DNA from 2 places in the Streptomyces spectabilis genome. Region 2 is predicted to be linked to the other one. Evidence: riboswitches for the same ligand, from Rfam matches in the RefSeq annotation. Region 2 holds a riboswitch; the other holds the start of a gene.
The links. A riboswitch is a leader RNA that binds a small molecule or an ion and turns the genes downstream of it on or off. The one in region 2 is predicted to bind cobalamin.
Positions count from the first base shown of each region.

Region 1: another riboswitch for cobalamin. It lies ahead of CP982_RS39950 ((2Fe-2S) ferredoxin domain-containing protein); the one in region 2 lies ahead of CP982_RS27715 (ribonucleoside-diphosphate reductase subunit alpha).

Region 1 is NZ_CP023690.1:9,407,155-9,422,647, reverse strand. It holds gene CP982_RS39955 (cobalamin-binding protein) at 45-959, shown strand; gene CP982_RS39950 ((2Fe-2S) ferredoxin domain-containing protein) at 996-1,403, opposite strand; cobalamin riboswitch at 1,466-1,589, opposite strand; gene CP982_RS39945 (cytochrome P450 family protein) at 1,669-2,889, opposite strand; gene CP982_RS39940 (TetR/AcrR family transcriptional regulator) at 3,116-3,739, shown strand; gene CP982_RS39935 (MFS transporter) at 3,848-5,071, opposite strand; gene CP982_RS39930 (bifunctional cytochrome P450/NADPH--P450 reductase) at 5,258-8,488, opposite strand; gene CP982_RS39925 (hypothetical protein) at 8,842-9,075, shown strand; gene CP982_RS39920 (hypothetical protein) at 9,072-9,809, shown strand; gene CP982_RS39915 (hypothetical protein) at 9,806-11,290, opposite strand; gene CP982_RS39910 (GNAT family N-acetyltransferase) at 11,395-12,084, opposite strand; gene CP982_RS39900 (hypothetical protein) at 12,332-13,780, shown strand; gene CP982_RS39895 (TetR/AcrR family transcriptional regulator) at 13,688-14,353, opposite strand; gene CP982_RS39890 (MFS transporter) at 14,507-15,493, shown strand, end outside.
Region 2 is NZ_CP023690.1:6,280,362-6,295,854, forward strand. It holds gene CP982_RS27675 (HD-GYP domain-containing protein) at 1-609, shown strand, start outside; gene CP982_RS27680 (tetratricopeptide repeat protein) at 890-1,870, shown strand; gene def (peptide deformylase) at 1,954-2,604, shown strand; gene CP982_RS27690 (terpene synthase family protein) at 3,032-4,144, shown strand; gene CP982_RS27695 (bifunctional albaflavenone monooxygenase/terpene synthase) at 4,141-5,520, shown strand; gene CP982_RS27700 (GlxA family transcriptional regulator) at 5,568-6,539, opposite strand; gene CP982_RS27705 (hypothetical protein) at 6,633-6,863, shown strand; gene CP982_RS27710 (ribonucleotide-diphosphate reductase subunit beta) at 6,776-7,732, opposite strand; gene CP982_RS27715 (ribonucleoside-diphosphate reductase subunit alpha) at 7,870-10,287, opposite strand; cobalamin riboswitch at 10,421-10,547, opposite strand; gene CP982_RS27720 (hypothetical protein) at 10,745-11,380, opposite strand; gene mctP (monocarboxylate uptake permease MctP) at 11,455-13,077, opposite strand; gene CP982_RS27730 (DUF3311 domain-containing protein) at 13,074-13,361, opposite strand; gene CP982_RS27735 (YbdD/YjiX family protein) at 13,483-13,683, opposite strand; gene CP982_RS27740 (carbon starvation CstA family protein) at 13,680-15,493, opposite strand, start outside.

The DNA.
Region 1 (15,493 bases), 3.1 Mb from region 2:
CCGGGGCGGGACCGGGGCGAGGACCAGGGCCTTAGGGTCGGCACATGCGCATCGTCTCCCTGCTCCCCGCCGCCACCGACATCGTCGCCGAACTGGGCCTGGCGGACCGGCTCGTCGGGCGCACCCACGAGTGCGACTGGCCGCCGCGCGCGGTGGCGTCCGTGCCCGTGGTGACCGGTGCCGACCTGGATCAGGAGACCTTGAGCAGCCGTGAGATCTCCGACGCGGTGGGCGGTTCCGCCCACTCCGGGTCCTCGCTGTACACCCTCGACACCGAGGTGCTCGCGGCCCTGCGGCCCGATGTGGTCCTCACGCAGGACCTGTGCGACGTCTGCGCGGTGTCGTACGAGAGGGTCAGCCGCACCGTGCGGCTCCTGGACGCGGGCACCCGGGTCCTGAGCCTGGAGCCGCGCACCCTGGACGACGTACTGGACTGCCTGGTCACGGTCGGCACCGTGCTCGGGGTGCGGGAGTCCGCCGAGCTGCGCCGGGCCGAGCTGCGGGCCCGTCTGGAGCGGGTGCGCGAGCGGACCGCCGGACGTCAACGGCCCCGGGTGGTCGCGATCGAGTGGCTGGATCCGCTGTGGCCCGCCGGGCACTGGGTGCCCGAACAGATCGCCGCCGCCGGGGGCGAACCGCTCCTTGCCGCGCCCGGCGAGCACACCGCACCCATGACCTGGGACGCGGTGCGCGCGGCCCGGCCGGAGGTGCTGCTCGTCCTGCCGTGCGGCTTTCCGCCCGAGCGGACGCTGCGCGAGACGGACCTGCTCACCCGGCTGCCCGGCTGGTCCGAGCTGCCCGCCGTCCGGGCCGGGCGCGTCTGGGTCCTGGACGGGCCCGCGTACTTCAACCGCCCCGGCCCGCGCGTCGTGCGCGGGGCCGAGGTGCTGGCCCACGTCCTGCACGGGGTGCGGGCCGGGACGGCGGTGACCCCGGCGGAGGCGCGCCCGTTCCGCTGACGGCGAGGCCCCGACGCCCCGGCCCGGCGCGGCCGTTCAGGACACGGCGCGGCGGCGCGGCGGGGTGAAGGCGTACAGGTCGAGGATCTCCGGTCGCGGGGCGACGCCCGGGCCTCCGGCGCGGACCCAGGCGACGATGTCCTCGGTCGCGTCCGCGTCGTTGACCAGGCCGAGCCACACCGGTCGGGCACCGGCCGCACGGCCCTCGGCGGAGGGCTGGACCACGATGACGTTGGCCTGGTCGCACACGTCCAGGCAGGCCGAGACGCGCACGGGCGCCTCGGCCCGCAGGCGCGCGGTCTGCGCGGCGTGGTCGACGCCTGTCACCTTCGGGCTGCCGCAGCAGCAGTCCCGGCACACGACGACCCGGCAGGGCGCCGGGGCGGCGGCCGCCCCGGAACTCCGCGCGGCCCCTGCTGACTTGCCGACCGGTCTTGCGGGCATGCCGCGTCCTGCCTCTCTCCGGGGAGATCCGCCCCGGTGTTCCGTGGAGGAGGCGACCGCGTGAGTCTCCTGGCTCTCGGGTCGATGCCCGTCCCGGCCTTCCCACCCCTCGCGGGGCAGTGGCCAGTCGGGACAGGCTCGCCGATCACAGTGGCGGGACCGCGCCGGATTCACACCGGCTTCCTCGGACCGCCGTCGCCTTGTCGCCCGTCATCATTCCATCCGGCCGTCCGGTGGTACCCGGGGGCCCGGCTCCGGGGCCGCGCTATCCGCCGTACAGGGTGACCGGCAGGGCCTGGACGCTGTTGCTGACGAAGGACGGCAGCGGCACCAAATCGGCGCGCGGTACGGCGAGTTCCAGGTGCGGGAACCGCCGGAACAGAGCGGGCAGGGCGATGCCCGCCTCAAGGCGCGCCAGGGCGGCGCCGAGGCAGTAGTGCGGGCCGTGCCCGAAGGACAGGTGTTTCGGCCGGGGGCGCGCGATGTCGAACTCGGCGGCGTCGGCGCCGAATCGGCCGGGGTCGCGGCCCGCGGCCGCGTACGAGGCGAGGATGGCCTCGCCGCGCGGGATCACCACGGTGCCGACGGGGATGTCGTCGAGGGCGTAGCGCAGCGGGAAGTGCGCGACGGGCGAGTCCCACCGCAGGGTCTCCTCCACCACGGCGTCCCACGGCCGTCGTCCGGTCGTGACGGCGGCGCGCTGTTCGGGGTGGGTGAGCAGGGCGGCGGTCGCGTTGGTGATCAGGTTGAGGGTGGTGCCGTGGCCCGCGACGAGAACCAGGATCAGGGTGCCGATCAGCTCCGGCTCCGAGAGCCGGTCGCCGTCGTCGCGCACGGCGATCAGCCGGCTGGTCAGGTCCTCCCCCGGCCGCGCCCGCCGTTCGGCGACGAGGTCGCCGAGGAGCGCGTGCAGCCGTCGTTGGGTGGCGATGGTCTCGTCGGGCGTGGTGACGCTGCTGGTCAGGCTGGCGGAGAGGGTCCGGAACTCGTCGAAGCGCTCCTCCGGCACGCCGAGGAGGTCCCCGATCACGGCCATGGGCAGCGGATAGGCGAAGTGCCGGCGCAGGTCCACGGCGTCGCCGCCGCGCTCCGCGAGGGCGTCGAGAAGCCGCAGCGTGATCGCCTCGACGCGGGGCCGCATCGCGGCGACGCGCCGCGCGGTGAAGGCCTGGGTGACCAGGTCCCGCAGGCGGCGGTGCTCTTCGCCGTCGGCGGTGGTCATGCCGCGGTTGGTGACCACGCTGATCAGCGGCCACCCCTCCGGCACCTCTCCCGCGCGCCACGCGGACCAGTGCGCCGGGTCCTTGGCCGTACGGGGGTCCGCCAGGAGTTCTCGGAGCAGGTCGTGGCGGGTGATCACCCAGGCGGGCACCCCGCCGGGCAGCCGCACCCGCACGGCGGGGCCCAGCGCGCGGAGCTTCTCGTTCTCGCCGTGGATGTCACCGGCGCTCGCGTCGAGGCGGAAGAGGGGGGTCTGGGTGTCCACGGGTCACCTCTGGCTGGTCGACGACGGGGTCGATCGTGGAGCGCGTGCGCGGGACGGCGACTGGATCGTACGGTTGCGCGCGCGCCCGGAGAAGAGTGCGCGCGGCACCTGTCCGGCGAGTCGCACGCACGTTCCAGCCGGGTTGTTCGGTCGAGTTGTCCCTCGAGTCGCTCCGCCGAGTTGTTCAGTCGACTTTTTCGGCTGACTATGTCGCTACTATGTACGCATGGCTCATGTGACTGCGGCCGAGCGCCGCCCCCAGCTGATCAAAGCGGCCATCGCCCTCATGGCCAGGGAGGGTGTCGCCGCCGGAAGCACCCGCGCCATCGCCGCCGAGCTCGGTGTCGCCCAGGCGACGGTGCACTACACCTTCGGCACCAAGGAAGACCTGTACCGCGCCGTCATGGAGCAGCTCAGCCAGGACCTGCTGGCACAGGTCCGGGAGTCCGCGCCTGCGGACGCCGGTTTCGAGGAAACGCTCGCCGCGCTCACCGGGGCGCTGTGGCGCACCGTGGGCGAGCAGCCCGCCAGCCATCAGTTGCTCACCGAACTGACCATGTACGCCCTGCGGACACCGGCGTTGCACGAGGCTCTGGAGAGTCACTTCCGCCAAGCGCACGACGTGGCGGCGCAGTTGGTGACGGAGGCGGCCGAGCGCACCGGCCAGCGGCTCGCCGCGTCCCCCGACACCATCGCTCGCTTCCTGCTCGCCGGTTTCGACGGGCTCATCCTGCAGCGTCTGGCCCTGCCGGACGAGGAGGCCGAACGGCACGTCGTGCGGGCCCTGGCCGCGGGGGCGGCGGCGCTGGCGGGCGGCACCCTCGGCCTGCCGCGGGCGGCCGGCGCCTGACAGCGCGCGAAGCGGCCACCTCCCCTGCTCGGAGTCGGGGGAGGTGGCCGCTTCGCGTGGTGGGCCCGGGGCAGTGGGGCCGAACGGCGCCCGCGGTGTGACGGGCGCTCAGCGGGTCGGGGCCGCTCGGGCGGGCTCGGGACGCCGGGCCCGGTCGGCCGTCGCGCTGGCGACCGTCATCCTCAGCGGCGGCACCGAGGCGACGAGGGTGCCGAGAGCCAGGAGGACGCCGAGCACTCCGGCGCCCGCCGTGTCGAGGACGGCGCCGACGGCCAGCGGACCGATGCCGGTGCCCAGCGCGCTCGCTCCGCTGAGGGAGGCCACCAGGCGCCCGCTCGGGTCGAGGAGGGCGGCCGCCGCGAGGGTCTGTACCAGGACGGCCAGCTGGCAGGCCTGCCAGAGGACCGCCGCGACGACGAAGAGCACCGGGTCGCGCGTGAGCACCAGGACCGCCATCGAGAGGGCCTGCGCCACGATGAAGCCGGCCAGGGACCGCGTACGGCCGAAGCGGCGGGCGGCAACGGGGCCGAGTGCGGCGCCGACGAGGGCCACGACACCGGACACGGCGAGGACCACCGACACGGCCGATGCCGACATGCCGGCGTGTTCGCGCCCGAAGACCGAGGCGTACGCCCAGGCGCCCTGGGTGACGGCCCACAACAGCGCGATCGCGCCCAGCAGGACCCAGGAGGGGGTCGCCGTCGTGGTCGGGCCTTCGGCCTCGGGCGTGGCCCCGGCCCCGGTCCCGGGCGCCGTGGGCGTCGCCGTCGCCGGGCCGTCGGGGAGCCCGCGTACCAGGGGCCAGGCGAGCAGACACCACAGCGCCATGACCAGGAAGCCGGTCCCCTCCCCCAGGCTGTGGTTGGCCGCGGGCACCGCCATGATCAGCAGGGCGGTCACGACCACCGTGCCCGCGATGGTGACCGCGGAGGCCTTGTCGGCGTCGTCGGTCGCGGCGATCGCGGCCGTGGCGGCCGCGTAGACCGCGCCGAGTCCGGCGCCGATGACGAGGTTCGCCAGGATCAGGGTCGGCAGGTCGCTCGCCGCGGTCGCCCCGACGAAACCCGCTCCGGCGACGGCGAGGCCGGTGCGGGTCATGCGTACCCGGCCGGGCCGCGCGGCCCGGCCCGCGAGCCGCAGGGTGACGACCGCGGTGGCCATGAGCTGGGCCGCGCCGACGAGTCCGGCACCGGAGTCCCCGAGCCCGAACCGTGCGGAGAAGTCGTCGATGAACAGCGGCATGAGGTTCGCGCCGCCGTTGCCCAGGGTCGCGCCGGCGATGAGCGCCACGGCGACGCCGAGGGTCAGGACCGCCGTCCTGCGCGCGGTCACCGGTGGGCCCTCGGGGTGCGGTCGGCCACGGCGCATCGGCGCGTGGTCGGGTGTGCGAACGGCATCGGAGTCCTCTCGGTGGGAGGTGCGGAAGGAGTGCTCGGGGCTCCGGTGGCCACGGGCGCTTCGGGCGCCCGTGGCCACCGGGTGGGGCGAGCGGGGAGCCGGGTGCGGCTGCCGCCCGCTTCAGCCGGTCCAGACGTCCTCGACGTAGCGGCCGGACTCGACGAGGGCGTCCAGCCAGCCGGCCGCCTGCTCGTCGTCCGCGCCGGTGTGCTCGCGGTGGACGGCCATGAACGCCTCCCGCACCGCGGGGGCCATCCGGCGGCCGTCGCCGCAGACGTGGACCCGGCCGCCCGCCCGCAGCACGTCCCACACCTCGTCGCTCTCCCGGGCGATGCGGTCCTGGACGTAGCGGGCGCCGCCCTCGGGGGCCTGGGAGAAGACGGGCCGCATGCTGACCGCTCCGGCCGTCTGGGCCCGCTCGAACTCCTCGCGGTGCAGGTAGTCGACCTCCGGGTGGTCGCAGCCGAAGTAGCACAGGAGCGTGCCGGTGGACCCGGTGTGCAGCCGGTCGAGGACGGCTCCGCGGAACGGCGCGAGGCCGGTGCCCGCGCTGACCAGGATGACCGGCACCGTGTCGTCGTCGGGAAGGCGGAAGGACTCGCCGCACGGCAGCACCCTGGCCCGGAGGGTGTCCCCGGCCCGCACGCCCTGCACGTAGTGCGAGGCGATGCCGTGGAACGTGCCCTCGCCCGCCCGGTGGGGCGCGGCGAGCAGCGACACCATCAGGTCGATCTCGCCGGGCGCGGCCTGCGCGGAGGACGAGATGGAGTAGTGGCGCGGGCGCAGCACCGGAAGGAGTTCCAGGAAGCGGGCGAACGGCAGCTCGCAGGCGCGGAAGCGCTCCAGCAGGTCGAGGACGCTGAGCCCCGGCGCGGTGACCTGCTCGTGGAAGGCGTCGGCGTCCGCCGCGGCGAGTTCGGCCAGGGGGCGGCGCTCGGGCGGGCAGGCGGTGTGCTCGGCGAGGACGGCGATCTGCTCGGGTGTGGCTGCGGTCTGGAGTTCCACGAAGTCGGTGAGCAGGTGGCGCAGGGTCAACGGCCGGTCGACGGGAAGGGTGTTGCGGCTGCGGCGGCGGGCGCTCAGCCGCACGGTGCGCTCCAGGTCGAGGCCGAAGCGGTCCGCGACCCGCCGGACGAGGGTCTCGGGGTTGCGCGGCAGGACGGCCAGGTGGTCGCCGGTGCGGTAGGTGACGCCTTCGGGCAGCCGCAGCTTCAGAAAGCGCTTGGAGCGGCCCAGCTCGTGCTCCATGTCGACGAGTTCGTAGGCGTCGAGCACCTCCATGGGCTGTACGCCGTGCCGGGCGGCGAGTTCACCGGTGACGCACGCGGTGGCGTCCTCCAGCTCGTACAGGCCCGGCTGCTCCTCGGGGCCGGGCTCGGGGCGCGTCGCCTCGTCGTCGGCGGTGCCGTAGCGGTCGAGCAGCGCCGTCCACAGCTCCGCGGTCCAGCGGTCCACGGCGCCCGCGAAGTCACCGGAGGCGTCCGCGGCGCCGCGCTCCAGGAGCGGGGTGGCGCCGGCGGCGGTGAGCCACCGCTCGATGAGGGTCGGCACGTGCTGGTAGGTGGCGGCCCAGTTGCGGTCGCCGACGCCGAGGACGGCGTACTGGAGGCCGTCGAGGGCGCCGGGCTCCAGGCCTTCAAGCCAGGTGACGAACTCGGCGGCGTCGTCGGTGGGCCGGCCGTTGTAGGAGGCGGCGACGATCACGACGGGGCCGTCGGCGGGGCTGAGCCTGCCGGCCAGGTCGTTGAGGGGCGCGACCGCGGTGGTGAACCCGTGGTCGTCGCCGTCGGCCGCCAGGTCGTGGGCGAGTCCCGCGCAGGTGCCCAGGTTGGAGCCGTGCAGCAGGGTGAGCGCGGTCGCGGCCGCCCGGCGGGCGGCGGGTCGGTCCGCGCTCACGGGCGCCGCGCTCGCGGCGGCGGGCAGGCGTCGCTCACCGCTGGTGCGCCGGGCGAGCTTCAGGGTGAACGCGTCGGGCTTGATGGTGAGCGACTGCTTGATCGTCAGCCGGTAGTCGGTGTGGTCGAGCAGGCGGTAGCGGTGGACGAGCAGGCCGAGGAGCAGCGTGGCCTCGTGCAGCGCGAACTGCCGTCCGATGCAGGCGCGCTCGCCGCTGCCGAAGGGCTTGAAGAGGTGGACCGGGCGCGCGGCCTCGCGCTCGGCCGTGAACCGCTCGGGGTCGAACAGCTCGACGTTCTCGCCCCAGGCGGGGTCGCGGTGCAGGGCCGGGGTGAGCACCAGCAGGCTCTCGCCCTGCCGCACGGGGTACGTGCCGCCGATGACGGTGTCCTCGATCGGCTCCACGGCGAAGGCGGGCGCGGTCGGCCAAAGGCGCAGGCTCTCGTTGAGCACCTGACGGATGTACGTCAGCTTGCCGATGTCGCCGTACTCGGGCGCGGGCGCGTCCGCGTCGCCCCACAGCGCGTCCACCTCCGCCTGTGCGCGGGCCAGTACCTCGGGGTGCTTGGTCAGGTAGTACAGGGCGAACGACAGGGCGCCGCTGGTGGTCTCGTGCCCGGCGATGAGGAACGTGATCACCTGGTTGCGGATGTTCACGTCGTCCAGGGGCTCGCCGGTCCGCGCGTCACGGGTGTGCAGCATCCGGCCCAGGAGGTCGTCGGTTCCGGTGTCCCCGGAGGCCCTGCGCTGCCGGATCACCTCGTCGACCAGCTCCGTCATCAGCACGGCATCCTTGCGGAACTGCTCCGCCTGCTTCCAGCGGAACACCTCCGTGCCCGGGATCGACTCGCCCTTGGTCTGGGTGAAGGCGAGCGCCCTGCTCATCGCGTCGACGAAGGGGTGCGCCTCGTCGCGCCGGAACGACTCGAAGTCGTAGCCGAATCCGCAGAGTCCGATCGTGTCGAAGGTCAGCCGGGTCATGTCCTCGGGCACGTCCACCGGGTCCGCGCCGGCCGCGCGGTCCCACTTGGCGATCAGCGACCGGGCGACGTCGAGCATCGTCGCGTGGTAGCCGCGCATGGCGCCGAGCGAGAACGCGGGCATCAGGATGTCGTGCGCCTTCTGCCAGTTGGGCTCGTGGTGGAAGGCCGTGAAGAGGCCGTCCCCCGCGATCTCCCTGATCTCGACGAGGTCCCCGTGCACGTTCTTGCGGAAGCGGGTCTCGTCCGACAGCTCGGCCACCAGGTCAAGGCCGCCGACCACCACGGTCTCGGAGCCGAAGGCGCGGATCCGGAACACCGGGCCCAACTCCTTGACCTCGTTCATCAGATGGACGAGGCCGTCGGCCCCGCTCGGGATGTCGAGCGCGTGACCGATCAGGGGGAGCGCCGGGCGCTCCGGGATCGCCTGTGCCGTCGTCGTGGAGGTCGGCTCGGTGGTGGACGCGTGAGTCATGGAGGGGCCTTTCGTTCCGCACGGCAGGTCGCTTGATCCATAAGATACAACCGACTTGGTCACCTGACCATGTCGGCTGATTGTGTTGCTCGACACGGTCGGTTGGCTGAACCTTCCGGGTGTCCGAGGCGTCGAGGGTCCGCACGCCCGCGCCGACGTGCGCGCCGCGAGCGGCGAAGGGGGCGCGTAGACGGGGCCCCTTCGGGCGCAGGGGCGGCACCCCTGCCGTCTGGCGTAGCCCGGCCGCCACCGCCTTCGCCGACCGTGGGGACGCGCCTACGCCGGCCTCCCGGCGCACCGGCACTCGCGCGGCGCACGCCGGACCAGGGGGCGCGATGGGGGGCAGGGACGCGGTGGGCGCGATCGCGGCGGTGATCGGCGCGGTCGGCATGATCGCGGCGGCGTTCATCACCGTGTGGGGACAGGATGGCGGCGGCGAACGGCAGAGCCCGGGGACGATCGTCCAGACCAACGAGCGGGGCGACAACCAGGTTTGCGTCGGCCAGCGCGTCCAATGCGGCGCAGGAGCGACATCGAGCGCCCCCGGCACGGACCGGCCCGCACCGCGAGGGAGTTCCGGCGGATGACGAGAGCGCCGCACCGCACCGCATCGGCGGTGGCGCTGCTCTGCCTGCTCCTCCCCCTCAGCGGCTGCGGCGGCGACAAGGGGGCCTCGCAGGGCCAGAGCAACGAGAACGGCAACAACCTCGCCTGCAACGGCCATCACGTCCAGTGCGTCAACGGCACCCTCATCGTGTCGCCGCCGCCCGCTTCGCCGTCGTCGTCGGACAGCGCGTCGCCCTCACCGTCCGACAGCCCGTCGCCGTCCGCGTCCCCCTCCCCCAGCTGTACGCCCACGCCCACGGACGACGGCGGGGACTCCGGCGGCGACGGTCCCGACGTCACCGCCGCGCGCCTGGACCGCGCGCCCCGGGCGGTGCTGCGGGGGCCCGGCCTCGGCTCCCTGCGCATCGCCGTGCTCGACGTGGACTCGCCGCAGCCGCGGTGGAGCACCCTGGGCATCGGCGCCCGCCAGCTGCGCGCCGCCGGGGTCGGCGGGGTGCTCTTCCGGCTGCCGTCGCCGGTTCCGGCTTCGGTGAGCGTCGACACCGCACAGGCCCCGACCGACGTGGAGTACGTCTTCTTCGACGGCAACGGCCTGCGCCTGGGCACCCAGACGGCCGCCAGTTGCGCGGTGCTGTGCCCCTCGTTGACGCAGAACCTCGTCACCGCCCCGCAGTACCAGCACCTCTTGGTGACGGATGCCGGGCGCAGCGCGGGCTGGCCGCTCGGGCAGCGCTACCTCTCCACCAACGGCTAGGCCAGACCGCCCGCCGCCCGGATGAGGCGTACGAGGTCCTGGTGGAACACGTCGTAGTGCGCGCCCCGGGGTGGTCCGCCCTCGCGGATCAGCTCGGACGCGTCGACGCCGACGTACCCGGAGGACGGCAGCGCGCCCTCGGCGAGCGCGTCGGCCAGGGTGAGGGCGGGGCTGCCGTCCATGCCCTGGATCCCGTCGTAGCCGAGCGCGCCCCAGGTCCGCCCCGCGCCGGAGAGCAGGGCGCCGTCGCCGATCCTGCGGCACGCGAGCGGGAAGAACAGGCCGAGTTCCAGGTCGTGGTGGGAGTAGCAGCACACGACGGGTCCCGCCACCCGCTGGTGCAGGCCCGCAAGGGCTCCCCCACCGCTCAGTTGGGGCAGGTGCTCGGCGAACGCGAAGTGGGAGAGGGCCGCCTGGAACAGGCACAGCGAGGCGACCCGCTCGTCCGGCCCGAGGCCCCGCGCGGCGTAGGCCACCAGGCGGGCGCCCGCGCCGTGGCCCACGAGGTGGATGCGGGTGTCGGGCAGGCCCTCGCCGAGGCGCCGCAGGAGCGGGGCGAGACCGCGCTCGCCGACGAGCCCGGCGTGCCTCCTCATCGCGTACGACGCGACCTGGCACAGCAGTTGGCGGGCGCCGTCCCACACGCGGTCCGACGGGCCCTCGGCACGCGGGTCGCGCAGGGGGCGCTCGCTCGGCGCGAGGGACTCGGGCCTCGACAGGCGCTCGGTGGGGTCGTCGGCGGAGCGCGGCCCGGCCGTGCCGGACTCCGTGAGCGTGCCGTGCTTGGACACGTCGGGCGCCCCGGAGCCCGACTGCGCCTCCTCGAACCGCTCGGGGCTGCGCTCCTCGACCCGGTCGGTCTCCTGCCTGGCCGCGTCGAGCGCCTCGGCGAAGCCCTCGCACACCTGGGTGGGGCTGTCGATGAGCATGGCCGGGTCGGTCTGCGGCAGGACGTCCGCGCCCAGGTCGGTGCCGTAGGCGTGCACGGGGGTGTCCAGGGGCTGTTCGACGAGGCGGCGCAAGGCGATGCCCACGTCGTCGAGGGGGCCGTTGCCCGGGGGCCGTTCGTCCAGCAGCCCGAGCAACCTGGCGAGGGTGTCCTCGCCCTCGGGGAAGACCCGGCGCAGCCCGGCGAGGTCGGTGTCGGTGAGACCGGTGCCGGTGGGCCGCTCCTCCTGACCGTCATCCGGTCGCGCGAAGCACATGCTCGGCCAGCGCACTCCCAGGAGTCCCACGCCCTCCGTGCCGCCGACCTCCGCGAACAGGGTGCGGCAGCGCGCGTCGACCCGCTCCGTCAGGCCGGGCTCGTGGTGGGCGGTGTGGGCGAGCACGACCAGGTGGCGCACGCCCGCCTCGCGGGCCGCGTCCGCCACCCGGTCCCCCTGCCGCTCGTCCTCGGCGTCCCCGTGCGCGTCGAATCCGACGTCCCACCACGGCGGCGCGTTCGTGGTCCTGTCCCCTGTTCCCCGCGTGTCCCGCATCCGCCCCCCTGTTGTCTCGCGAGCACCGTGACGCGACGTCACATGCACGGCGAGTGCCCACACCGGGGCGGGCTACGCACGGCGGCTTGCGGCCCCGAGCCCGGTCACGGGGTGCGGAAGCCCTGGAACGTCACGGGCTTGCGGGTCTCGAACCCGAGTCCCTCGTAGAGGGCGATGGCGGCGGAGTTCGCCTCGGCCACGTGCAGGAACGGTTGCTCGCCCCGGGCCAGGATGCGTGCGGACAGCGCGCGCACCAGACGGGCGGCATGGCCCTGGCCGCGTACCTCGGGGGCCGTGCACACGGCGCTGATCTCGGTCCAGCCCGGCGGCCGCAGCCGCTCGCCCGCCATCGCCACCAGGGATCCGTGTGCGCGGATCCCGAGGTAGGTGCCGAGTTCGACGGTGCGGGTCCAGAACGGCCCCGGCTCGGTGCGCTTGACGAGGTCGAGCATCTCGGACACGTCGTCCGGGCCGAGGTCCACGATCGCGACGTCGGCCGCGGAGCGCGGCCCGCCGGGCTCGCGCCGGTCGGGCCAGATCATCTGGCGCCCCTCCAAGACGAAGACCGGCTCCCAGTCGGACGGCGGGGCCGCCGCGTTGCTGAACATGTCGGCGAAGCCGTCGTGGCCGAGCAGTCGCGCCAGATCGGACCAGTCCGCCGGGTCGGGCTCCGTCGGCAGCGCGCAGAAGGTCGTGACGTCCGGCAGGTAGGTGGCCGCCCGGCCGACCCGTCGGGCCAGCTGCGCGTGCTGTCCGAGCAGCGACTCGGCGACGGGGTTGTCGAGCACGGTCATATCAGTGTTCACGCGCCTGATCTTTGCATCCCGGCCCTGCCCCGACGCAGCGAGGTCGCCGCACGCCTCGCCCGACCAGACGTGCGCCGAGGCCTCGCTCGTGCACCGGGGGTCGCGGCGGAGTGAGGGGGTCCAGGGCGCCGCCGGGGTGGGCCACCACGCTCCGCCCCGCGCTGCCGCGGCGGCGCGGCGGGCCGTCGAGCGCGACGCCCGACCGACAGGTGTTGACGGCAGAGATAATGGGCCTGTGACTGAAATGGGTGGGGACTTGGATCAGTTGGGCGGCGACGAGCGGTTGGCACAGGAGTGGCTCGGCGGCCTGACGCTCCAGCCCGCCTTGCCCGCGTCGGTACTGGCGCGCCTGCTCACCGTGGAGGAACTGCCCGCGTTCACCCCCGTCTGGCTCACCCTGTGCACTCTCGACCGGGAGAGCACGGCCGTGCTGGTGGCCGCCCCACAGTCCGACCACCGGAGGCAGGCCGCGGAGAACCCGTCCGCCGATGTCGACGCCCTGGTGCCGCTGGCCCGCGATGCCGAACCCCGGGTCCGGTTCGTCTACGCGCTGGTCGCCGATGACTTCGGGCGACGCGTACCGGACGGAGTGGCGGACATTCTGGCCCGCGACAGCGAGGCGAAGATCCGGCGGACGGCAGCGCGGTGGGACCTGCCGATGCCGGTGCGGATGCGGCTCGTCCAGGACGAGGACGCCGCGGTGCGGGCCTCGGCCCTCACCGCGGAGCTGTGGCCCCTGCTTCCGGCCGCCGTACGCGAGGCGCTGCTCGCCGACCCCGAGCCCCTGGTCCGGGACGCCGTCGCCGCGCTGTTCCCGGGCGAGCCGGAACCGGAACCCCGCCCCGCGCCCGACGTCCGCGTACAGGACCCGGACCCCGCCGTACGAAGGGCGGCGGCCCAGGACCCCGAGGTGCCGACCGCCCTGGCCCTGCGACTCGCCGAGGACCCCGACGACAGCGTCCGGCTCTCCCTCTCGATGCGCGAGGACCTCACCGAGGAGCAGCGCTCCGCCATCGCGTACGTCGTGCCGCACGGCTATCACGTGCCCCCGCGCTGGATCGAGGAGCGCGGCCACGAACCGGACGTCGCCCGCCGGGCCGCGGCCTCCGGCCACGTCCTGCTGCGACGGAGCATCGCCAGGCAGCCGCAGCTGCCCGCCGACGTGGTGGACCGGCTGGCCGCCGACGAGGACTTCTTCGTCAAACTCACCCTGTGCGAGTCGTGCCGGGAGGCCCCGCACGCCCTCGTACTGGAGATGTACGCCCACTGGCACGGCCTGAAGTGGGCCTTCCTGCGCAACCATCCGAACTTCGCACGGCCCGGCCTCGCCCGCTTCGCCGATCACCCCAATCCGCGGCTGCGCCACGCGGCCCTGGACGATCCCGAGGCCGGGCCCGAACTCCTGCTGCGGCTGATCGACGATCCGGACGTCGGCCGCTGGGTGCTGCGGGACCCCCGGCTGCCCCGCGAGGAGCTGCACCGGCGCCTCGGCGTGCCCGGCTCCGCACGGGACGCCGCGGCGAATCCCGCCCTGCCGCCCGCGACGATGCACCGGCTCCTCGACCTGGCCGGGGTGGCCGGCTGCCGCGCGTCAGCGGGTGGGGGTGTGGAGGATGCCGTTGATCAGGACCTCCAGGGCCCAGGTGTCGCGGTCGCCGGCGGAGAAGAGCGCCTGCCGCAGTGAGGTGACCATCGGGTAGCGGTCGGCGGGCAGGGCGGCGTAGCGGCGGTCCGCGGCGGCGATGGCGCTCACCTCGTCGGAGCCCTTGGAGTCGTAGGCGCTCTGCTCGGTGGCGGCCGCGGCGGTGTGGAGCCAGAGGAGGTCGACGGCCCAGGCGGCGGCCTTGTCGTCGAGGCCGCCGTCCTTGAGCAGGGCGAGCGCGCGGTCGAGGACGAGCAGGACGTTGTCGCCGGTCGGAATGGCGCCGAGGGCGACGGCGGCCAGGCCCTCGTGGCGGCTCATCGCGTCGACGGCCGCGGCGATCAGGGCACGCAGCTGTTCCTGCCAGGTGCCTTCCCAGGTCAGCCGGACCTGTCCGAGGGCTTCGTCGAGCATGGCCGCCATGAGGTCGTCGCGGTTGGCGACGTAGACGTAGAGCGAGGCGGGGCCGGTGTCGAGCTCCTTGGCGACGCGGCGCATGGTCAGCGCCTCCAGGCCGTCGCGGTCGAGGATCTTCAGGCCGGTGCGCACGACGACGTCGCGGCTGAGGGGGGCCTTGGCGGGCCGCGCGCGGCGGCTGACGGGCTGCGTGCTCATGGGGAAACCCTAGCCCGAAACGAACACTGTTTGACACGAACACCGTTCGTTACTTACCTTCGGAACGAACGATGTTCGCGACGAACCATGTTCGTCCTGGAACTGTCTTCGTCCTGCCGGAAGCCCCTCCGTCCTGTTGCCGGAAGCCCCCTCATGACCACCACCCTCGCCACCCCGCCCGCCCCGGCCGGGGTGCTGCCTCCCGCCCGCCGCCGGGCAGTCCTCGCCGTGATCCTGGCGGCCGAGGTGCTCGACCTGATCGACGCCACCGTCACCCACCTCGCCGCGCCCACCATCACCGCCTCGCTCGGCGGCGGACCGTCCCTGATCCAGTGGCTCGGCGCCTCCTACGCCCTCGCCCTCGGCGTGCTCCTGGTCGTCGGCGGGCGGCTCGGCGACAAGTACGGACGGCGCCGGGTCTTCCTGACCGGCCTCGCCGGGTTCACCGTCGCCTCCGTCGCCTGCGGCCTCGCCACCGGGCCCGCCCCGCTCGTCGCGGCCCGCCTCGTCCAGGGCGCCTTCGGGGCGCTGCTGATCCCGCAGGGCTTCGGCATCCTCGGAGCCGTCTTCCCCCGCGACCGGATCGGCAAGGCGTTCAGCGCCTTCGGGCCCGTCCTCGGCCTGTCCGCGGTCGGCGGCCCGATCCTGGCCGCCGTCCTGATCGACACCGATCCGCTGGGGCTCGGCTGGCGTGCCATGTTCCTGATCAACATCGTGCTCGGCGGCGCCGCCCTGTTCGCCGCGCACCGTCTGCTGCCGCACGACACCGGCGACCGGGCCACGGTCATCGACACCGTCGGCTCGGTGCTGCTCGCGGGGGCGATGGCGGCCCTGCTGTTCGGCCTGATCGACGGCCCCGCCCACGGCTGGCGCCCGGCCGCCTGGGTCGCGCTCGCCGCGTCGGCCGTGTTCTTCGCCGCCTTCGCCCGCCGCCAAACCACCGCGACGAACCCGCTGATCAAGCCCTCACTGTTCCGCAATCGCGGCTTCGTCTCCGGACTCGTCCTGGGCATCGCCTTCTTCGCCGCCGTCGCCGGACTGCTGTACGTCGTCTCCCTGTTCCTCCAGGGCGGCCTCGGCTACTCGCCGCTGCGCACCGCCCTGGTCGGCAGCGCCCCCGTGGCCGCGGGCATCGTCGTC
Region 2 (15,493 bases):
CCGCTGCTGCTCACCCAGCTGGCCGTCCGCCGCTACGCCGCCGTGCGGGCCACGTACCGGCAGACCATCGCCTCCCTTGCCCGCGCCACCGAGATCGCCGGGTACACCCCGGCCGGGCACGCCAGGCGGGTGGCGGACCTCAGCCGGGCCATGGGCCGTGAGCTGGGGCTCTCCGGGGCGGACCTGGGCGTCCTGGAGTACGCGGCGCTGATGCACGACATCGGGCAGCTCTCCCTGGTCGACCCCGTGCCCGAGGGTGCCACCGCGCGCCTTCCCGCCGCCGAGCAGCGGCGCATCGCCCTGCTCGGCGGGGCCGTCGTCCGGCAGACCGGCGTGGCCGCCGACGTCGCCGTCGTGGTGGAGCGCCAGGCCGATCCGTACCGCGAGCAGCCGCTCACCGCGCGTATCGTGCGGACGGCGAACGCATACGACGAGATGGCCCGGGAACACGGGCCTCAAGGGCCGCTGGCCGCCCTGGAGCGACTGCGGGTCGCGACGGGGCGCGAGTACCAGACGGAGGTCGTGGAGGCCTTGGCGAGGGTGCTCGCGGGGTGCACGGGGCCGGTGGCCGCCCCGCGCCGGGGGCTCGGCCCCCTGGACCCCTGTTGAGGGTGGCGCACGCGCGTCCCGAGGCGCCGGAGGGCCGGGAACGGCACCGCGCTCCCACACGATCGGGGGGTCCGCGGCGGAGCGCCCGGGCCGCCGGGGCGGGGCCCCGGGGCCCCCGGCGAAGGCGCCGGGGCCGGGTCGTCTGACCTCGGGTCCCGCTGGGTAACCCATGGGTAATGAGCGGCCGTCCGACCGTACGTGGTTGGATGCGAAAGAGAAGCGGGGCCGCGCGGCAGCGCGGCGGCGGGGACATCCCGACAAGAGCTGGCAGGCGGGAATCGTGAGGATCTTCGGCAAGGGACGGCACCGGCCCTCCGCCTCCTGGCGGCAGGCCACCGACAGGGCGTTCACGCTCATCGGCGACGGTCGCTACGAGGACGCGGGCGCGCTCCTGACGCGCGCCGCCGATCTCGAACCCTGGTTGTCGGAGTCCTGGTTCAACCTCGCGCTCCTGCACAAGTTCCGGCACGACTGGGAGCAGGCGCGGGCCGCGGGCCTGCGGGCCGTGGCGCTGCTCGACCGCTCCGCCGGGGCCCCCGACTGGTGGAACGTGGGCATCGCGGCGACCGCCCTGCAGGACTGGCCGCTGGCGCGCAGGGCCTGGCAGGCGTACGGACTCAGGGTGCCCGGCGGGGTCGCCGCGACGGGCGAGCCCGCGGGGATGGACCTGGGCAGCGCGGCGGTGCGGCTCTCGCCGGAGGGCGAGGCGGAGGTCGTCTGGGGCCGCAGGCTGGACCCGGCCCGCATGGAGGTGCTCTCCATTCCGCTGCCGTCCTCCGGGCGGCGCTGGGGCGAGGTCGTGCTGCACGACGGCGTGCCGCACGGGGAGCGGACCACGGCCGCGGGGCACGCGTACCCCGTCTTCGACGAGATCGAGCTGTGGGCGCCGTCGCCCGTGCCCACCTGGGTGGTCCTCCTGGAGGCCGCGACCGAGGAGGACCGGGACGCCCTGGAGAAGCTCGCCGCCGACGCCGGCTTCGCCGCCGAGGACTGGTCGTCGTCCGTGCGGCTGCTGTGCCGGATGTGCTCGGAGTCGCGGATGCCGAGCGACGAGGGCGACGGGGAGCACCTGGACCCGCACGACCACAGCGAGCCGGGGCACCCCGGGCCGCTCGGCCACCGCAGCCCCGGACCGATCTGGGTGCCCGAGCGGGAGTGCGGCATCGCCGCCCCGGCGGGGCTGGTGCGGGGCCTCCTCGACGGCTGGGTCGCCGACAGCCCGGACTCCCGCGACTGGCGGGACCTCGAAGAGGTCTGCTAGCCCCGGACGCCGATGCTCCGGCGGGGTGCTGCCCGTACCCTGTACGGGCAGCACACGACCCAGGAAGAAGGCATACGGCGGACATGGCGCAGGACACTGAGCAGAGTTACGCGGACGGGGTGCTCCCGGTCGACGACGAGGGCTTCGTCATCGACACGGAAGACTGCGAGGCGCGGGAGACGGCCTACCGCGAGCGCGGCACGTCCCGGCCCATCACGGTCGTCGGCAACCCGGTGCTGCACAAGGAGTGCAAGGACGTCACCGCCTTCGACGACGAGCTCGCGAAGCTGATCGACGACATGTTCGCGAGCCAGCGCGTCGCGCAGGGCGTCGGCGTCGCCGCGAACCAGGTCGGGGTCGACCTGAAGGTGTTCGTGTACGACTGCATGGACGACGAGGGCGTGCGGCACGTCGGCGTCGTCTGCAACCCGGTCCTGCAGGAGCTGCCCGCGGAGCGGCGGAGCCTGGACGACTCGGGCGAGGGCTGCCTGTCCGTGCCGACGGCGTACGCGCCCCTCGCCCGCCCCGACTACGCGGTCGTGACCGGTCAGGACGAGAAGGGCAACCCCATCAAGGTGCGCGGCACGGGCTACTTCGCCCGCTGCCTCCAGCACGAGACGGACCACCTGTACGGCTATCTGTACATCGACCGCCTCTCCAAGCGGGAGCGCAAGGACGCGCTGCGGCAGATGTCGGAGGGCACGCCGCGCTACCCCGTGGTGCCGAATGACTGAACTGCGCCACAACTGAGGCGTGCGGTGAGCGCGTGACGACAGCGGCCCCTGGTCGGGGACACCCCACTGACCAGGGGCCGTTGGTGTACCCGCTCAGAACCGGACAGGACTAGCCCACGATCGGCCGTGGGTGATCCAGATTCAGTCACGTAAGGGGATGTTCTCGGCACGGTGGGGTAGTGAATGGCGCAAATGTGTTCCCTGAACGGTCAGTTGTGGTGCTGAATGGAAAGCGCGGGGATACGCAACGGCGCGCGCCCGGCACGGCAAGAGGGGCGTGGGCCTCAGCGCGGTCGAGAGGGGTTTGTTCGTGCCTGCTTCCTCACACAGCACTTCACAGTCGGACTGGGCGACACGCACCCCGGCACGGGTTCCGGCATATGCAGCGGAACGCGTCCCGAGGCAACGGCGGAAGCCGTCCGAGCAGATGCAGTCACCAGTTCGACAGGCGGTATCGGTGCCGCCCGCACTGGCCCTTCCGGTGGTGGAGTCGGAGTTTCCCCGGCATCTGCATCCGTATTGGCCAAAGCTTCAGGAGAAGTCCAGGGCGTGGCTCCTGGAAAAGCGCCTCATGCCCCCGGACAAGGTCGCGGCATATGCCGATAGCCTGTGCTACACCGACCTGGTGGCTGGGTACTACATCGGTGCCCCCGACGAGCTGCTCGCCGCCATCGCCGACCTCAGCTCCTGGTTCTTCGGCTGGGACGACCGGCACGACCGGGACGCGGTGCACGGCAGGACCACGGGCTGGCGGCGCCTGTGCGCCGGGCTACACGAGACACTTCAGGACCCGCGCGCGCACCTGCACCACGAGGACCCCCTGGTCGCGGGCTTCGCAGACTGCGTCCTGAGGCTGTACGCGCACCTCGGACCGCGGTGGAACGGGCGCTTCGCCCGGCACTTCCACCCGGTGATCGACGCCTACGACCACGAGTTCGGCAACCGCCGCACCGGGACCGTGCCGAGCGTCGAGGCGTACATCGAGCTGCGCCGGCTCACCTTCGCGCACTGGATCTGGATCGACCTGCTCGAACCCACCGCGCGCCAGGAGCTGCCGGACGCGGTGCGGAAACACCCCGCCTATCGCGCGGCGGCACTCGCCACGCAGGATTTCTCCGCCTGGTACAACGACCTCTGCTCACTGCCGAAGGAATTGGCGGGCGACGAGGTACACAACCTCGGAATTTCCCTCATCCACCACGAAGGTCTCTCCCTGCAGCAGGCGGTGGCAGAAGTGCACCGGCGCGTCAGTGACTGTGTACGTGATTTTCTCGCGGTGGAACCGGAAGTCCTCAGTTTGGCGGATGAATTGATCGACGGCAGCGCGGCGGGCCGGAAGGCGAGCGCCGCACTGCAATCCTGCGTCTTCAATATGCGGAACTGGTTCAGTTCCGTCTACTGGTTCCATCACGAATCCGGCAGATACCGCGTCGAAAGCTGGGACGACCGATCGCTGCCCCCGTATGTGTCCGACGCACCGGGACCCGAGTTCCCGGAATGCGAATTGGCAGGGCCCGAACTGGCAGGAGGCCAGGAATGACCGTCGAATCCGCAGCGTCCGCCATACCCGCACCGGCCGGTTCCCAGCGGCTGAATACGCCGCCGCTGGTCTCCGGTGGAGCGCCACTTCTCGGCCACGCCTGGAACCTGGTGCGCGACCCGCTCGGCTTCCTGGCCGATCTGCGTGACCACGGGGACCTCGTCCGGATCCGACTAGGGCCCAAAACGGCGTACGCGGTGTGCGCCCCGCAGCTCGTCGGCGCTCTGCTCAAGAGCCCCGAGTACGTCGTCGGAGGGCCGCTGTGGGACACCCTGGAGGTGCTGCTCGGCAAGGGCGTGGCGACCAGCAACGGTCCGCTGCACCGGCGCCAGCGGCGCATGATGCAGCCCGCGTTCCGGCCCGAGCGCATCGCCGACTACGCGCGCGTGATGGCACAGGAGGCCCAGGCGACGGCGGCCCGCTGGAGTGACGGCGAAACGGTGGACGTGAGCGCGGAGATGTTCCGCACCGCCGTGCGCGTCGTCTCCCGCTCCCTCCTGGAGGTCGACTCGATCGGCGAGAAGGCGGACCGCATCAGCGACTCGCTGCACACCGTCTTCGAGGGCCTGTACCGCCGCATGGTGCTTTCCGTCGGGCCGCTGTACCGCGTACCGACGCCCGCCAACCGGCGCTTCGAGCGCGCGCTCGCCGATCTGCACGCGCTCGTCGACGAGATCATCGCCGAACGCCGCCGGTGCGGAAACGGCACGGAAGAGGACTTGCTGGCCGTATTGCTCGCCGCCCGCGACGAATCGGGGCAGCCGCTGACGGACCAGGAGATCCATGACCACGTCGTCTCGCTCGTCGTGGCGGGTGCCGAGAATGTCGCCTCGACACTGGCATGGGCCTTCCATCTGCTCACCGAACACCCCGACCACGAAAGGCGGTTGGTTGAAGAGGTAAATTCCGTGACGGGAGGCCGTCCGGTCGCCTTCGCCGATCTCGGCGAGCTGCGGCACACGCGCAATGTCGTCACGGAGGCGATGCGTATACGACCGGCCGCCTGGATTTTCACGCGGCGGTCCGTGGCCGAGACCACGCTCGGCGGCTATCGCATTCCGGCCGACGCGGACATCGTGTACAGCGTGTACGCGATGCAGCGCGATCCGCGTTCCTTCGAGCGGCATCTGGAGTTCGACCCGGACCGATGGAATCCGGAACGCGCGGCGAGCGTACCGGAGTTCGCCATGATGCCCTTCAGCGTGGGCAACCGTAAGTGCCCGGGCGACCACTTCAGCCTGGCGGAACTCACCATCATCCTGGCCACGATCGTCCCCCGCTGGCGGCTGGCCCCGGTGGCGGGGACCGACACGCGCACGAAGGTCGGCATCACGCTGCACCCGCGGGATCTGGTGCTGCGCGCCACGGCCCGCTGACGCCCGCGCGCCCGCACCGCCCTGAGGGGCCGGTGCGGGCGCGCGCGTCAGGCCGCGGACTCGGCCCCGGGGCCGCGGAACGTGCGCCGGTAGGCGTTCGGCGTCGTGCCGAGCACGCGGACGAACTGATGGCGCAGCGCGGCCGCGTTCGCGAAGCCGGAGCGCCAGGCGACCGCGTCCACGGTCTGGTCCGTGACCTCCAGCAACTCCTGGGCGCGGAGCAGGCGTTGGCGCAGCAGCCAGCGGTACGGCGTGGTGCCGGTCTCCTCCTTGAAGCGGCGGGCGAAGGTGCGCGGCGACATATGGGCGCGGGCCGCGAGCAGGTCGACGGTCAGCTCCCGGTCGAGGTGGCGCTCCATCCACGCCAGGACGCCGCCGACGGTGTCGCAGCGGGCGCGCGGCAGCGGACGCTCGATGTACTGGGCCTGGCCGCCGTCGCGGTGCGGCGGCACGATCATCCGGCGGGCGATGGCGTTGGCGACCTCCGCGCCGTTCTCCCTGCGGACCAGGTGCAGGGCGGCGTCGATGCCCGCCGCGGTGCCCGCGGAGGTGATCACCGGGTCCTCGTCGACGTACAGCACGTCCGGCTCGACGACGGCGCGCGGACAGCGGCGCGTCAGCTCGTCGGCGTGCCGCCAGTGCACCGCGCAGCGCCGCCCGTCCAGGAGCCCGGCCGCCGCGAGCACGAAGGCGCCGGTGCAGACGCTGAGCACCCGGGTGCCGCGGTCGGTGGCGCGGCGCAGGGCGTCGAGCAGCGCGGGCGGGAAGTCCCGCGTCACATAGGAGTCGCCCGCGGGCACGGTGATGAGGTCGGCCTCCTCAAGGCGGTCGAGGCCGTACGGCGTGGAGATGGTGAAGCCGGCGTGCGTGGAGAGCGTGGGGCCCTCGGCCGAGACGAGCGCGAAGTCGTACACCGGCAGGCCCTCGTCGCTGCGGTCGAGGCCGAACACCTCGGACACGACGCCGAGTTCGAAGGGGTGCACGCCGTCGAGCGCGACGGCGGCCACGTTCCTCAACATGGGGACAGTGTGCCGCGTCGCTGGCAGGAAATCGAGGGTGGGCGACAGTCCTGCCACTCACGCCGAAGGACGGCCGGCGCGAGAGTGGTCGTCATGAACGCACATGACGCACTCGACACGCTGGCCGTCCTCGGGGTCTTCCTGCTCATGGCCCTGCCGTCACTGATCGGCCACGCCCACGACCGCCGGATCGACCGGCAGCTGCGAGGGGCCGAGCGCGGGCCCGGGCCGCAGGATCAGAACTCGTCGTCGAAGGAGACCGAGCCCTCCACGGCGACCTGGTACGCGGACGGGCGCCGCTCGAAGAAGTTGGTCAGCTCCTGAACGCCCTGCAGCTCCATGAACGAGAACGGGTTCTCGGAGCCGTACACCGGCGCGAAGCCGAGGCGCGCCAGGCGCTGGTCGGCGACGCACTGGAGGTACTCGCGCATCGAGTCGGTGTTCATGCCGGGCAGGCCGTCGCCGCACAGGTCGCGGGCGAACTGCAGCTCGGCCTCGACCGCTCCCTTCAGCATGTCCGTGACCTGCTCCTGGAGCGCCTCGTCGAACAGCTCCGGCTCCTCCTTGCGGACGGTGTCCACGACCTCGAAGGCGAAGGACATGTGCATCGTCTCGTCGCGGAACACCCAGTTGGTGCCGGTCGCGAGGCCGTGCAGCAGACCGCGGCTGCGGAACCAGTAGACGTAGGCGAAGGCACCGTAGAAGAACAGGCCCTCGATGCACGCCGCGAAGCAGATCAGGTTCAGCAGGAAGCGGCGGCGGTCGGCCTTGGACTCCAGGCGGTCCAGCTTCTCCACCGAGTCCATCCACTTGAAGCAGAACTCGGCCTTCTCCCGGATGGAGGGGATGTTCTCCACGGCCGCGAAGGCGGCGGCGCGGTCCTCCGGGTCGGGCAGGTAGGTGTCGAGCAGCGTCAAGTAGAACTGGACGTGCACGGCCTCCTCGAAGAGCTGACGGCTCAGGTAGAGCCGTGCCTCGGGGGAGTTGATGTGCTTGTAGAGCGTGAGCACCAGGTTGTTCGCCACGATCGAGTCGCCGGTGGCGAAGAACGCGACCAGGCGGCCGATGAGGTGCTGCTCCTCGGCCGTCATCTTGGCGAGGTCGGCCACGTCCGAGTGGAGGTCGACCTCCTCCACGGTCCAGGTGTTCTTGATCGCGTCCCGGTAGCGCTCGTAGAAGTCCGGGTAGCGCATCGGGCGGAGCGTCAGCTCGAAGCCCGGGTCGAGCAGGTTCTTCTCGCCCGTCGTCGTGGTGGTGTGCAGTTCCGACGAAGAGCGTTCCGGCGCGGAGCGCTGTCCATCAGGGGCGGTGGTCGGGTGACGGGTGGGCATTACTGGCAGGCCTCGCAGGACTCGGGGTTTTCCAGGGAGCAGGCGATCGCCTCGGGGTCGCTCACCTGCTGGGGGACGGGGGCGGCCGCGGCGGCGGAGCCCCCGGCGGCGCGGGCGATGCGCGTCGCGGGGCGCGAGCGCAGGTAGTACGTGGTCTTGAGGCCCTGCTGCCAGGCGTAGGCGTACATCGAGGAGAGCTTGCCGATGGTCGGCGTCTCCAGGAACAGGTTCAGGGACTGCGACTGGTCGAGGTACGGCGTGCGCGCGGCGGCCATGTCGATCAGGCCCCGCTGCGGGATCTCCCAGGCCGTGCGGTACAGGTTCCGCACCTCCGCGGGCACCCAGGTGAAGCCCTGCACCGAGCCGTTGGACTCGCGAAGGGCCTCGCGGGTCTGCGCGTCCCACACGCCGAGCTTCTTGAGGTCCTGCACCAGGTAGGAGTTGACCTGGAGGAACTCGCCGGACAGCGTCTCGCGCTTGAAGAGGTTGGAGACCTGCGGCTCGATGCACTCGTAGACGCCCGCGATGGAGGCGATGGTGGCGGTCGGGGCGATGGCCAGGAGCAGCGAGTTGCGCATGCCGACCTTGCCGATGCGCTCCCGCAGCGCGTCCCAGCGCTCGGGCCAGGCGCGCTCCGCCGCGGTGTGCTCGTAGTGGTCGGGGTGCAGGACGCCGCGCGCCGTGCGGGTCTTCTCCCAGGCGGGCAGCGGGCCGTGGCGCTCGGCGAGGTCCGCGGAGGCCTCGTAGGCGGCGAGCATGATCCGCTCGGCGATCCTCGTGGACAGCGCCTTCGCCTCGGGGGAGTCGAAGGGCAGCCGCAGCTGGAAGAAGACGTCCTGCAGACCCATGGCGCCCAGGCCCACGGGGCGCCACTTGGCGTTGGAGTTCCCGGCCTGCTCGGTCGGGTAGAAGTTGATGTCCACGACGCGGTCGAGGAACGTCACGGCGGTGCGGACGGTGGCGTCCAGGCGCTCCCAGTCGATGTCCCCGTCGGCCACGAAGGCCCCGAGGTTCACCGAGCCGAGGTTGCACACGGCCGTCTCGCCGTCGTCCGTGACCTCCAGGATCTCCGTGCACAGGTTGGAGGAGTGCACGGTGTGGCCGGGCTCGGCGGTCTGGTTGGCGGTGCGGTTGGAGGTGTCCTTGAAGGTCATCCAGCCGTTGCCGGTCTGCGCGAGGGTGCGCATCATGCGGCCGTACAGGTCACGGGCCGGCATGGTCTTGCGGGCCAGGCCCTTGGCCTCGGCCGCGCGGTACGCGGCGTCGAACTCCTCGCCCCACAGGTCGACGAGCTCGGGCGTGTCGGCGGGCGAGAACAGCGACCACTCCTGGTCGGCGGCGACCCGGCGCATGAACTCGTCCGGGATCCAGTGCGCGAGGTTCAGGTTGTGGGTGCGCCGGGCGTCCTCGCCGGTGTTGTCCCGCAGCTCCAGGAACTCCTCGATGTCGGAGTGCCAGGTCTCCAGGTAGACCGCGGCGGCGCCCTTGCGGCGGCCGCCCTGGTTCACGGCGGCGACGGAGGCGTCGAGCGTCTTCAGGAACGGCACGATGCCGTTGGAGTGGCCGTTCGTGCCGCGGATCAGCGAACCGCGCGAGCGGATGCGGGAGTACGACAGGCCGATGCCGCCGGCGTGCTTCGACAGGCGCGCCACCTGGTGGTAGCGGTCGTAGATCGAGTCCAGCTCGTCGAGCGGCGAGTCGAGCAGGTAGCAGCTCGACATCTGCGGGTGCCGGGTGCCGGAGTTGAAGAGCGTCGGCGAGGACGGCAGGTAGTCCAGACGGCTCATCAGGCCGTACAGGGAGGCGACCTCGTCCAGGGCGCGCGCGGAGTCGTCCTCGGCGAGACCGGCGGCCACGCGCAGCATGAAGTGCTGCGGCGTCTCGATGACCTTGCGGGTGATCGGGTGGCGCAGCAGATAGCGGCTGTGCAGCGTGCGCAGGCCGAAGTAGCCGAAGCGGCGGTCGGCGCCGTCGGCGAGCGCGGCCTCCACGAGCCCGTCGAGACGGGCGCCGTGCAGGGCCGTGAACGCGGCGGTGCGGTCGGCGATCAGGCCCTCGCGGTGGCCGACCGCGACGGACTCGGAGAACGACGTGACGCCCTGCGAGGCGGCCTCCTCGCGGATGCCGATGGTCAGCAGCCGGGCGGCGAGCCGGGAGTACGCGGGGTCCTCGGAGATGAGCCCGGCGGCCGCCTCGGTGGCGAGCTCCCGCAGCTCGGCCTCGTCGGCCTTCGCCGAGCGCCCGCGCAGGGCGGCCGCGGCGACGCGTCCGGGGTCGGCGTCGGGGAGGTCGGCGGTGAGGTCGGTCAGGGTGCGCAGCAGCGCGGTGCCCGGGGCGTCAGTCCGCGTGGACTGCTCGGCGGGCTGCTGACCGGCTTCGGCCTGCGCTGACGCGGGCTCGGCGGGCGCGATGGTCACGTGGTGCTCTCCCTCGCTCGGCTCTGGGCATCGAGGCGGCTGAGGGCACACGGGCGCGACCGCGGGCAGCGGTACGTACGCCGCGTCCACCAGCCCATTCCACGAGGCCCGGACGTCTGCGCCCGGACCGGGCGGCACGGGCGTGCTGTCGGCAGGTCCTCGGACTTGCGGGTACGCAAATGCGCACACGTACACCGTTGCGGGACAGTTCCGGACTTGCACCGGATTCCCCTGCGGCGACAGCGAGGACGAGCATACATCTTGTGCTGGGTTTCGGTGGCACCCCTAGATGTTGTGTCGGAGGTGACCGTTCCCTCACGGGGTGTGGTCGCTCGTGTGCCTGTCGGAGCGTCAACTCGCAGGAGAGAAGCCCCAGACCGGGGGCGGGTTCGCAGTCCCGGCGGGGGGCGCGGACGCCGCGCCCCCGGCGGCCTGTCGGGCGGGGCGGTGGGGCAGGTCAGCCGCTCGTGCCCGGTGGGTCCTGGGGAGCGCCGTCCCCGTTCGGGGGCAGGTCGCCGCGGTCCGCCGGGAGGCCCGTCCCGCCGCCGTCCGGGGGCAGGACCTCGGGGTCGGCCTGCTCGGGCAGGGTGGCGTCCAGTTCGCGGTCGTCGGCGCGGTGGGCGGTCTCGGCGGCGGCGCGCAGCGCGGCGCGGTCCACCGCGCCGCGGTCGGCGGCGAGCTGGATCCGCAGCCCGTTCTCCGAGCGGACGTACTCGTGCCGGGAGCCCGTGACGCGGTACCAGCCCTTGCCGTCCTTCTCGCAGCTCTTGGCGGCGGGCGGGACCGTGCGGCAGTTCCCGTCGGTGACGGTGCCCCGGTCGACGGAGAGCGTGAGCTGCGCGCCGCCCTCGTCCTTCACGTACGTGGACTGGAAGCCGTCCTCACCGATCACGCCCACCGACTGCCGGGCGAGTTCGAAGCCGTCGGCCTCCGTCACGTACACGTGCTCCACGACCGTCTGCGCCGCCGTGGCGCGCTCCTCCAGTTCGGAGCGGTCCGGCGGCGCCGTGCCGGCGAGGCTGTCCGAGCCGCAGCCGGTGAGGGCGAGCGGGACGAGGAGCAGGGCCGGGAGGAGGCGGTGGGAACGTCTCATGCGTACATCCTTTCGCATGCGCCCGCCGCCGTCCGTGTCCCGGCCCCGGCCCTGTCAGTCCGTGCCGCCCCGGTTCAGTGGCCCGCGCCCACCTTGGGCAGTTCGGTGGCCACGCCCTTGTCCCCGGCGTCCGCCGTGTAGTCCTCGGGCGATGTCTCGTCGATGCCCTCGGGAGCCTTGAGCGCCTTCAGGACGAAGGTGAGGACGACGGTCACGACCACGTTCAGGACGAACGCCGTCAGGCCGATGTAGCCGATCTCGCCGATGCCGGGGATCTCCTTGGAGGAGCCGCCGAAGTGCTTCTGCGTCGGCGAGGCCACGCCGTACGCGGCCACCGTCCCGTAGACCATGCCGACCGCCCAGCCGGCCAGGAGCGCCCACCGGTGGAACCACCGCGTGAACAGGCCGCCCACGAGCGCGGGCATGGTCTGCAGGATCCAGATGCCGCCCAGGAGCTGGAAGTTGATCGCGACCGTCTTGTCCATGGTGAGCACGAAGGCGAGGGCGCCCACCTTCACCAGGAGCGAGACCAGCTTGGAGACCTTGGTCTCCTGCTCGGGCGTCGCGTCGGGCTTCAGGAAGTCCTTGTAGATGTTGCGGGTGAAGAGATTCGCGGCCGCGATCGACATGATGGCCGCAGGGACGAGCGCGCCGATGCCGATCGCCGCGAACGCGACGCCCGTGAACCAGTCGGGGAACATGTCCTCGAACAGCTGCGGGATCGCCAGCTGCCCGTTCTCGACCTTCACCCCGGCCGCGATCGCCATGAAGCCCAGCAGCGCGAGCAGGCCCAGCATCAGCGAGTACAGCGGCAGGATGGTGGTGTTGCGGCGGATCACGTCGCGGCTGCGCGAGGACAGCGTCGCGGTGATCGAGTGGGGGTACATGAACAGGGCGAGCGCCGAGCCGAGGGCCAGGGTCGCGTACGTCCAGGTGCCCGCGTCGCCGGGCACGAGCGCGCCCACGGGCTTGCCGGTCGCCTCGTTCGTCGCCGAGAACTTCTCGTTCGCCGCCCGGAAGATCTCGTCGAACCCGCCCAGCTTGATGGGGATGTAGATGATGGCCACCGCGATCACGATGTAGATCAGGGTGTCCTTCACGAACGCGATCAGGGCCGGGGCCCTGAGGCCCGAGGAGTAGGTGTACGCGGCGAGCACGCCGAAGGCGATGAGCAGCGGCAGGTCCTTGATGAACCAGTTGGTGTCCTCGCCGCCGCCGACGCCCATCACGTCGAGGACGGCCTGGATGCCGACGAGTTGGAGCGCGATGTACGGCATCGTGGCGAGGATGCCGGTGACGGCCACCGCGAGCGAGAGCCCCTTGGAGCCGAAGCGCCCGCGGACGAAGTCCGACGTCGTCACGTACCCGTGCTTGTGCGACACCGACCACAGGCGCGGCAGGAAGGTGAAGATCAGCGGATAGACGAGGATGGTGTACGGCACCGCGAAGAACCCGGCGGCGCCTGCCGCGTAGATCGCCGCGGGCACGGCCACGAAGGTGTACGCCGTGTAGAGGTCGCCGCCGAGCAGGAACCAGGTCACCCAGGTGCCGAACGACCGGCCGCCGAGGCCCCATTCGTCGAGGCTCTGCTCGTTCTCGGCCCGACGCCAGCGGGAGGCCAGGAAGCCCATGACCGTCACCGCGAGGAAGAAGAAGATGAAGACGGCGAGCGCGACGCCGTTCACGCCGTCGTTCATGACCGCGCACCTCTCTGGCCGCGGGCGGCCTTGCGGGCGCGCTGCTCACGCTGCCACAGCTGGTAGGCGATCATCGTGAGCACGGTCGAGATCAGCACCCACAGCATCTGGTACCAGTAGAAGAACGGGATGCCGATGAAGGCCGGATCGGCCTTCGCGTAGGAGCTCACCCAGAGCATGGCCACGAAGGGCGCCACGAGACAGACGGCTATGACCACACGGACCGGTGTGACCACCGGCTGTCTCACTTCAGGCGCAACCGGCACTTCAGGCGCATCTGGCATACCGCGGCTCCGTTCGCTCACTTATCCCGTGTTTAACGTGCGGGAAATCTAAGCGACGGTCTCGGCCTACGGAACCCCTGTCCGTATAACGGACGAGCCACAGAGCGGCCGAAAGGGCCTCTCAGCAGCAGCGGAACCCCTGCCGCGGGTCCGACTCCTGGCGGTCCGTCCGCATACGCTCGAACGCCCGCCGGGTCGGCACGGCCGCGGCCGGATGCTCCCTGCGGACGTGCGCCACGTACCGCTCGTACGCGGACTCGTCCGTCAACTCCCGTACGTACCAACGGACGGCGCGCAGCGCGCGGCGCAGCGGCCCGGTCACGACGAGCCCGCCTTCGCGCGCTCGTGGGCCGCGAGCTCCGCCTTCTCCTCCTCGGTGGCGACGAGCCCGGCGGGCGCGACGGTCTTCGACTCCACGAACGGCGTCTCGCTCAGGCGCGAGGACAGCGGGTCGCGGACGTGCCGGACGCACACGCGGGCCGCGTCCACGAGGACGATCACGACGAGGATCGCGAGGGCCGCCGAAAGCACGCCGTCCACGGTGGAGTTGGTGACCACGGTGTGCATGTCGTCCATGGTCTTGGCGGGCGGCAGGACCTTGCCGTCGTCGATGGCGTCCTGGTAGATCGAGCGCTGCTTGAAGAAGCCCACGCGCGGGTCGCTGGAGAACACCTTCTGCCAGCTCGCCGTGAGCGTCACCGTCGCGTCCCAGGCCAGCGGGATCCCGGTGATCCAGGCCCACTTGAGCCGTCCGGACTTCACCAGGAGCGTGGTGCACACGGCGAGGGCGACGGCGGCGAGGAGCTGGTTGGCGATGCCGAAGATCGGGAAGAGCTGGTTGATGCCGCCGAGCGGCTCGTGCACGCCGACCCAGAGGAAGTAGCCCCACATGCCGGTCACGGCGGCGCTGGTCAGGACCAGGCCCGGCTTCCAACTCACGTTCCTGAAGGGCTTGTAGACGTTGCCCAGCATGTCCTGGAGCATGAACCGGCCCACGCGCGTGCCCGCGTCGAGCGCGGTGAGGATGAACAGCGCCTCAAACATGATCGCGAAGTGGTACCAGAACGCCCGCAGCGAGTCCCCCGTGACCTTGGAGAAGATCTCCGAGACGCCGATCGCGAGGGTGGGGGCGCCGCCCGTGCGCGAGAGCAGCGAGCTCTCCTCGACGTCCTCGGCGGCCCGCGCCAGGTCCTCGGGGGAGATGGTGTACCCGAAGTTCGCGACCGCCCGCGACGCCTCCTGGACGGTGTCGCCGACGACGCCCGCCGGCGCGTTCATCGCGAAGTACAGGCCCGGGTCGATGATGCTCGCCGCGACCAGGGCCATCACCGCCACGGACGACTCCATCAGCATGGAGCCGTAGCCGATCATCCGGACCTGGGTCTCCTTCTGGATCATCTTCGGCGTCGTACCGGAGGAGATCAGGGCGTGGAAGCCGGAGAGCGCGCCGCAAGCGATCGTGATGAACACGAACGGGAAGAGCGAGCCCGCGAAGACCGGCCCGTCGCCGCGCGAGGCGAAGTCGGTGACCGGGTCCATCTTGAGCGTCGGCAGGGTGACGAGCACGCCGAGCGCGAGCAGCACGATCGTGCCGATCTTCATGAACGTGGACAGGTAGTCGCGCGGCGCGAGCAGCATCCACACCGGCAGGATCGAGGCGATGAAGCCGTACGCCACCAGCCAGACGACCAGCGTCGAGGGGGCGAGTGTGAAGGCCTCCGCCCACGAGGACTCCGCCACCCAGCGGCCCGCGACCAGGGCGATCAGCAGCAGGCCGATGCCGATGAGCGAGACCTCGCTGACCCGGCCGGGGCGCAGGACGCGCAGATAGAAGCCCATGAACAGGGCGATCGGGATCGTCATCGCGATGGAGAAGGTGCCCCAGGGCGACTCGGCGAGGGCGTTCACGATCACGAGCGCGAGCACGCCGAGCAGGATGATCATGATCGCGAAGGTGGCGAGCAGGGCCGCGGCCCCGCCGAACGGGCCGATCTCGTCCCGCGCCATCTGGCCGAGCGACTTGCCGTCGCGGCGGGTCGAGAAGAACAGGACCACCATGTCCTGCACGGCCCCCGCGAAGATCACCCCTGCGATGATCCAGATGGTGCCCGGCAGATACCCCATCTGGGCGG